One region of the Pandoraea faecigallinarum genome, then DNA from elsewhere that is predicted to be linked to it. Evidence: predicted binding sites of a transcription regulator. Region 1 holds the regulator's gene; the other holds the start of a gene.
The links. The regulator FNR, encoded in region 1, switches genes on or off when oxygen is low (the NO sensors DNR and NnrR bind a similar motif). The targets are predictions, from matches to a motif close to TTGATNNNNATCAA.
Positions count from the first base shown of each region.

Region 2: a site for FNR is predicted at 1,871-1,884, ahead of hemN (oxygen-independent coproporphyrinogen III oxidase). Genes of this name have one in related genera too.

Region 1 is NZ_CP011807.3:2,117,820-2,121,961, forward strand. Features, by position in the region: gene AB870_RS09515 (zinc-binding alcohol dehydrogenase family protein) at 1-53, opposite strand, end outside; gene AB870_RS09520 (LysR family transcriptional regulator) at 197-1,123, shown strand; gene AB870_RS09525 (YybH family protein) at 1,179-1,613, opposite strand; gene fnr (fumarate/nitrate reduction transcriptional regulator Fnr) at 2,028-2,774, opposite strand; gene scpB (SMC-Scp complex subunit ScpB) at 3,107-4,142, shown strand, end outside.
Region 2 is NZ_CP011807.3:147,312-151,453, reverse strand. Features, by position in the region: gene AB870_RS00620 (DNA topoisomerase III) at 1-367, shown strand, start outside; gene AB870_RS00615 (LysR family transcriptional regulator) at 542-1,519, opposite strand; gene hemN (oxygen-independent coproporphyrinogen III oxidase) at 1,961-3,418, shown strand; gene AB870_RS00605 (YbdD/YjiX family protein) at 3,578-3,775, opposite strand; gene AB870_RS00600 (carbon starvation CstA family protein) at 3,811-4,142, opposite strand, start outside.

The DNA.
Region 1 (4,142 bases):
AGGGCCCTGGGATCGTCGATGGGGAGGTAACGAGTCAATCCAATGGCTTTCATCTGCTTTCTCCTGTGGGTGATGGCACGCCGCACGATCCGTGGTGAATTGGCGACGCACCGAATGCGATGGCGAAAGACTACGGCTAGTCGATTGATTTGATAATTCGCATAATGCGGAAAATATCTTTTGGAAAAACCATCAAATGGCATTGGACCTCGATACCGTCGCATTGTTCGTGCGCGTTGCGACGTTGGGTAACGTGTCGGCGGCGGGCCGGGAGCGCGGGTTGTCGCCCGCAACGGCCAGCACGCGACTCGCGCAGCTTGAGGGGGGGCTCGGTGCCCGACTGCTGCACCGAACGACCCGGCGAGTCGCGTTGACGCAGGAGGGCGAAGTCTTCCTGGGGCAGGCGCAGGCCTTGCTCGCGGCCGAGGCCCAGGCGCTGGCGAGCGTCGGGCAGGGATTCGCGGCGCCGCAGGGGCTGTTACGGGTATCGTGTTCGTCGTCGTTCGCCCGGCAGCACATTTCGCCCGCATTGCCGGAATTTCTGGCGCGCTATCCCGGTATTTCGCTGGATTTCCGGCTCACGGACCGGGTCGTCGATCTGCTGGAGGAAGGCGTGGACATGGCGATCCGCGTGGGCGCGCTGCGCGACTCGACGCTCATCGCACGAAAGCTCGCGGCGAATCGGCGGACACTGTGTGCGTCGCCTGCCTATCTCGCGGCGCATGGCGCACCGCGGCACCCGAGTGATCTTACGCAGCACGAATGCCTCACGCTCGGAGAGCAGCGCGACTGGCGGTTCGTCACGCCGGGCGGCCCGCTAAGTGTGCGCGTGGCGGGGCGGCTCGTGTCGGATAACGGGGAAGTCCTGCGCGACGCCGTGCTGGCCGGTTTGGGGATCGCGCTCAAATCGACGTGGGACATTGCGGCGCATTTGCAGCGCGGGGAATTGGTGCCCGTGTTGCAAGCGTACCCGCTCGCCGAGGAGGTTGCGATCTGGGCGGTGTACCCGAGCCGGGTGTTCGTGCCGCCGAAAACGCACGCGTTCATTGAGTTCCTGCAGGCGCGTTTCAGTCCGGTGCCATACTGGGAGACGCTGTGGCCGGCCCCGGCGCAGGACAGATAGCGATGGGCCTAACGAGACGCCGAGAGGTGCCGATAGATGTCGAGAGATGCCGAAGTCAATGCAGCCGGTGGGCGCGGGGCAATTGGGAGCCTGTGTCGTCGTGGCCGATGGCTGGACTGGCGTGATGCAGCACGAGCCGCCAACCGTCCGCTTCCTTGAGATAGACGTTGGTGGCCAGCACGAAGGCGTAACGCGCGTCCGGGTGCGTTTCGACCTGAATTTGCTCGAGCACGTTGTGAACGGCGCAAAGCGGGTTATGGGCGACCTGTAGGTGGCTGACCGTCACCTGCACACCGCCTTTGGCGAGGATCTGCCGCCAACTGGTGCGTACGGCCGCCGGGCCGACGTGCCGGGGGCCTGAAGGATGGATGCAGACAACCTCTTCGTCTTCCGACCAGACATCCATCAACGTATCCGTGTCACCGGCACGCAACGCTTCGTAGAACGCGTGCTCGGCGTCTTCCGGGCTGAGAAATATCGCTGCGGGCATAACGGCGGCCTCCGTCGGGGTCCATCGTTGGGATCCATCGTTCGACATGCCGGCCAGAACCCTGCCGAGCGGCGAACGCGCCGATTATGGAGGGTTTGCCCGGGCTTGTCGAACGCGGGCGTTCTCTGCGCGATTTCAGGGTGGTTCCGGCGCGGTCCCGGCGTGATTCCAGCGCGACGCCGCCGCGATTCGGGGCGGCGGGTGTTCGCTGGCGGTGTGCAGACGCGGTGAGCGACCTTTGATCTGGCGCAAGGCATCGATCGAGGCGGGCCGGTAGCTTATGGGTAATGTGCGAGCGGCGCTGCGCGTCCGGGGGTCTGCCGGATCGGCGAACTTGCCGGAAGGCCTGCGGGGAGTTGTGGGGAAGGCCAGGTGGTGACGGCGGGAGCGCTCGTGCGCTCCCGGCAACCGGCATCAGCAGTGATGCACGCCGGCGAGTTCGCGCAGGGCGATACCGTCGACGATCTTGACGTGACGCTGACGGATTTCGATCATGCCGTTTTGCGCGAAACGCGAGAACAGGCGGCTGACCGTTTCCAGCTTGAGTCCGAGGAAACTTCCGATCTCTTCGCGGCTCATGCGCAACACGAACTCGTTGGCCGCATAGCCGCGCGCGGCAAGGCGTTCGGACAGATTCAGCAGAAAGACAGCCAGACGCTCTTCGGCGCGCATGGTGCCGAGCGCGAGCAATTGCTGGTGCTCGTTACGTATTTCCTGGCTCATCAGGCGGTGCAACTGGCGTTGCAGCGAGGGTACCTGACGCGACAGCGTCTCCAGCTCATTGAAGCGTGCGATACACAACTCGCTGTCTTCGAGCGCGATGGCGGTACTCGGATGATGGTTGTCGGCCACGGCATCCAGACCGATGAGTTCGCCCTGAAGGTGGAAGCCGACGACCTGCTCGCGGCCGTCGGGGGCCGTGACACAGCTCTTGAGCGACCCGAAACGAATGCCGTAGACAGCATTCAGGTTGTCGTTGGCGTGATAGAGCACTTCGCCTTTCTTGAGGCGGCGGCGCTCGCTGACGAGTGCGTCCAGTCGTTCCAGCTCCGGCTCAGGGATGCCGACGGGCAGGCAGAACTGCCCCAATGAGCAGGTGGAACAACGAGGCTGGGCAACCGGAATGGGGTTGCCGGGAATGCGACCGGTCTCTGTGGTCATGGAGGCCCCTGAAGTTATTTCGAGAGTTTACCATGAGGCGTCGACCCGTCGTTTCGATGGGCGAGACGTCAGGGTTTCGACGATGCTTTACGGGCGTCGGTGTTTCAGTAATAATTGCGCTCATACCGGACGTCCGTCTCGCCGCACTGTCGGCCTGGGCGTTTTCCCGGCAGGTCGTTCGAGCATTCTGGTCGCGCCGCCGTCACTACGACCGAACACAATAGGGCGCGCGCTTATGCGAAGCGGTTGTCATCTGCGACCGTTTCTCGTGTTCCAAGCATCCATTTATTCCTGATACCGGGTTGCCAAGCCCCCGGTCTGCTTAGTCGCACATGAATACCCAAGAGGCGAAACTCGTCCTCGAGACCGCGTTGATTTGCGCGCAGGAACCGCTCAAGGTCGGCGATCTGCGCAAGCTTTTCAATGACGCCGTGTCTGGTGACACGGTGCGCGCGCTACTCGAGGAAATCCGCGTGCAATGGGATGGCCGAGGTGTGGAATTGGTGGCGTTGGCCACCGGCTGGCGTTTCCAGAGCCGTCCGCGCATGCGTGAATACCTTGACCGCCTCAATCCGGAGAAGCCGCCGAAGTACTCGCGCGCCGTGATGGAGACACTGGCGATCATTGCGTATCGTCAGCCGGTCACCCGCGGCGATATCGAAGAGATTCGCGGCGTGACGGTCAACACGCAGATCATCAAGCAGCTCGAAGATCGTGGCTGGATCGAGGTCATTGGTCATCGTGACGTGCCCGGCCGGCCGGGTTTGTATGCCACGACCAAGGACTTCCTGGACGATCTCGGTCTGCGCGCACTCGACGCGCTGCCGCCACTCGAAGATCCGGCTGCTCAGGCGCAGATCGATCTGCTCGCGCAGCAGAACATCGAATTCGGCGAACGTGCCGACGGTGAAGACGGGGAGGCCACGTCGGACGACGTGCCGGTTGCCGACGCCGAAGCCCTCGCGCTGCTCGCGCAGACGCGGGCCGACGACCTGCCGCTTGCGCAAGGATTGCCGGAAGATCAGCGTGCGCAACCGTCCGCCGGCGAGGCGTTGACGCAGGAGGCGTTGCTCGATGCCGTCATGGCCGAAGGTGAGGCGCCAGCAGTCGATGTCGTGACGGCCGGGCCGGAGATGGCTGCGGAAGTGGCGGCCAGGGCCGAAGTGGATGCCGGTACGTCTGCTGAAAATTCGCCGGATGCCGAGGAACTCGCGGTCCCGGTACACGTCAGTGAGCAGGACGATGCGCCGCGCGGCAACGTGCCGGACGTGTCCGGCGCGGCTGACGGCGAAGCGCCGGGTGAGGCACGGAGCGGAATGCGGGGTGACGTGCCGGGCCGTGCGTTGGCAGCCACCGATGCGCATCCGC
Region 2 (4,142 bases), 2.0 Mb from region 1:
CTCGCGCGAACAGATTCACAAGTTGCTCACCGAGGGCAAGACGGATCTGCTGACGAACTTCAAGTCGTCGCGCACCGGCCGCACGTTCAAGGCCTATCTGGCCAAGCAGAAGGACGGCAAGATCGGCTTCGAGTTCGAAGCGAAGGCCCCGAAGAAGACGGCAGCCAAGCCAGGCACGGAAACGGACGAGGGCGAAGAGAAGGCCGCCCCGGCGCGCAAGACGGCGACGAAGACCGCAGCGGCCAAGGCACCGGCCAGGAAGGCCGCTGCCAAGAAGACGGCCGCGAAGGCCAGGCCGGCGACCAAGTCGGCCACGGCCGGCAAGTCGGACGATGCCGCCTTCGACGAGGACGACGCACCGTTCTGACCCGCTCTACCGGGGTTGTCACACCTTGTCGCCATTGCCCCGTGTCGCCGGGGCAATAAAAAAACGGCCACTTCCCTTTGAACTGCCCCCCAATAGTTTTGGACATGAATCCAACTCTTGGGGGCCGGTTCCCTTGCGGGAGTGGCCGTTTTGCGTCCTGGGATGCAAACCGCGTCACACGGGCATTTCGGTATTCGGCGTCGAAGGTGTGGCGGAAGTGGACAGTTTCGGCGGCACCCAGCGCTCGGCGGCCGAAATGCTCTCGTTCTGGCGAAAGTATTCGACCGTCAGATCGATGAAACCGCGCGTTTTCGCCGAGAGGTACTTACGGCTCGGGTAGACGAGCGAGACGTCGATGGGCGTTTGCGAATAGTTGCGCATCAACGCGACGAGATCGCCGTCGCGCACATCGTTGCCGACGAGGTACGACGGCAGAAACGCAATGCCGTGTCCCAGCAGCACCGACTGACGCAGCAGCGCCGTGTTGTTGCAAATGAGCTTGTTCTGCACCCGCACGCGAACTTCGCCGTCCGGCCCGGCGAACACGCGGTCGTCGCTCCAGAATTCGCTGGGCAGGCCCAGCACCCCATGCTCGCCCAACTCCTGCGGGGTTACCGGCTCGCCGTGCTCGGCGATGTAGGCCGGCGATGCGCAGAGCATCACGCGCGTTTCAGCCAGAACGCGCGAGATCAGGCTTTCGCTGTTGATCATGCGTGTGAGCAGAATGCCGCAGTCGTAACCTTCTTCCACCAGATCGACCGCGCGGTCGGTCAGCGTGAGATCCACGACCACCTTCGGGTGCAGTTCCTGATACTTCTTGAGGAGCGGTGCGAGGTTGCGCACCCCGAACGAGACAGGCGCTACGACCTTCAATGTGCCTTTGGGATCGCGAGAGGCGCTCGAAATCAGCGCATCGGCTTCGTCGACTTCGTCGATGATCTGCCGGCAACGTTCGAGATACACCTGCCCGGCACCGGTGAGCGACAGGCTGCGGGTGGTGCGATTGAGCAAGCGAACGCCGAGGTGCGATTCGAGTTCTGCGACGTGCCGGGTGACGACAGCGGCGGACAGATCCATCTGGGCAGCCGTACGGGCGAAACTCCCGTTGTCGGCCACTTTGACGAAAACGCGCATCGATTGCAGACGGTCCATGTTGTTTCCGATCGTGATATGCCGCGTCGTTCCGGCAAAAACGAGTATGGGCGGACCGGCTAAGTACCGGCACTGCGGATACCCGCGGGCACCGGTCGGACCGCCGCCCCGGCGGTTCCGGGGCGAGCCTCGCGCGTGCCGCCAGGGCTGTCGACACGGCGGGGGACTTCAATTAGGCGCTAGCTTACCGTACGCGACAAAAATTTGCCTGCCGCGGCAATGATTTTGACGCACGACGGCCGTGCCCCATGCGCACGTCAACGCACAAATGCGCCGCCGATGCCGAGTTTTGCGCAATGGCACAACACATGACACCGTTCGCACGCGGCATGCATGCCGCGCGCCGGGTGTTTGACGCAGGTCACGACACGCCGCTCGCGGCGGCACTACAGTCGAATGTCACCGGCTGCACCGACTCCACCGACTGTTACAGGCCTCGTCATGAACCCCACTCCCATTTTGTCGACGCCTTGCGCCAACGCGCCCGGCGACCACAAGACCGCCACGGCCCACACAGCGCACACCACGCCACTTCACTTCGACGCACGCCTTCTCGGCCGTTACGACGTCAACGGCCCGCGTTACACGTCATATCCCACGGCGCTCCAGTTCCGAGACGATTTCAGCGCCAGCGATTACGCGCGCGCCGCGGCCCAGTCCAAGCGCACCGGCAAGCCGGTCTCCCTGTATTCGCATGTGCCCTTCTGCGACACGGTGTGCTTCTACTGCGCGTGCACCAAGATCGTCACGAACAATCGCGCGCATGCGGATGCCTACGTGGAACGCCTGCACGCCGAGATCGCGCGGCAGGCGTCGCTGCTCGGCGCCGGGCGCGCGCTCGCCCAGATGCATTGGGGTGGCGGCACCCCGACGTTCCTGTCGCTCGAACAGATCGCCTCGCTCATCGATGCGATCGGGCGCCACTTCGTCATGGGGCACGACGACAGCGCCGAGTACGCCATCGAGATCGATCCTCGCAGCGCGGGGCCGGCATCGATCCGCGCGCTGCGTGCCCTCGGCTTTAATCGTCTGTCCATCGGCGTGCAGGACTTCGACCCGCGCGTTCAGGAAGCGATTCATCGCGTGCAACCACGCGCGCTCGTCGAAGCGACACTGGACGCGGCGCGCGGTTGCGGCTTCAAGTCGGTGAATTTCGATCTGATCTATGGCCTGCCGCATCAAACGACCGAGTCGTTTTCGAATACGCTCGACGCGGTAATCGAGATGGCTCCCGAGCGACTGTCGGTGTTCAGCTACGCGCATCTGCCCGGCCAGTTCAAGATGCAGCGCTGCCTGCCGGATACGCTGCCGGACGGACCGGAAAAGCTCGCGCTGCTGCAAACCATCGTTACCCGCCTGACCGCGGCCGGTTACGTCTACATCGGCATGGATCACTTCGCCCGCCCCGACGACGAACTCGCGCTCGCGCAGGCGGCGGGCACCCTGCATCGCAACTTCCAGGGATATAGCACGCGTGCCGATTGCGATCTCATCGGTGTGGGCATGTCGGCCATCGGCCATATCGGCGACAGCTACGCGCAGAACGCCAAGACGTTGAAAACGTATTACGACGCCATTGATGCCGGGGGACTGGCCATCGCGCGGGGCGTGCGGCTCGATGCGGACGACCACATCCGGCGTGACGTCATTTCGCGTCTGATGTGTCACATGGCGCTCGATTTCGGCACCATCGAACAGACACACAGCGTTGACTTCGTGTCGTACTTCGCGAACGAGTTGGGTGAACTGGCCGATCTGGCCGCCGACGGCCTCGTTGCCATCGACGCCCACGGGCTGCGCGTCCTGCCGGCGGGTCGCTTGCTGGTACGCGTGGTCGCGCAGGTCTTCGACGGCTACCGTCGCAGTGCGGCCCACGAACGCTGTGCGAAGGTGATGTGACGACGGCGTCGCGTCGGCTGCCATACGCCGTGCGCACCCGGCCGGCAAAGGTCAAAGGCGAACGACGTCGCGAAAACAAGACACCCGGTGGGATCTCCACCGGGTGTTTTTCATTCGCGACGTCATCGAGGGATAAACGGTAACATCGCCGAATGTCCTTCAACAGCAACGGCCACCGCTCTTGCCGCCGTAACGGGCTTCCTGTCTCTCGCGGAAGAACGCCTCGTAGCTCATGACCGGCCGATCCGGGTGTGTGGCCTGCATGTGCGCCACATACGTGTCGTAATCGGGCAGACCGACCATCAGACGCATGGCCTGCCCCAGATACCGTCCGACCTTGCCGACTTCATCAAGCATGGCGACTCCTGTGTTCGTGTGCGGCGCGCGGCGTCTCAGACGCGCTGACCGGCGGGCATCGGCTCGAACGGTGTTTCCTTGGCCGTCGGTTTGTGATTGCGGCGTGCCACGAGGATCGTACGCAAACCGAACACCGCGACCGCGACCACCACGAACATGAACACACCGGCGAGCGTGGCATCCACGTAGTCGTTGAACACGATCTGCTGCATCTGCGCCACCGTCTTGGCCGGGGCGAGCAACTTGCCGTCCGCCAATGCCGTCTGATACTTCGCTGCGTGGGCGAGGAAGCCGACCTTCGGATCCGGATCGAACATCTTCTGCCAACCCGCCGTGAGCGTGCAGGCAAGCAACCACAGCGTGGGCA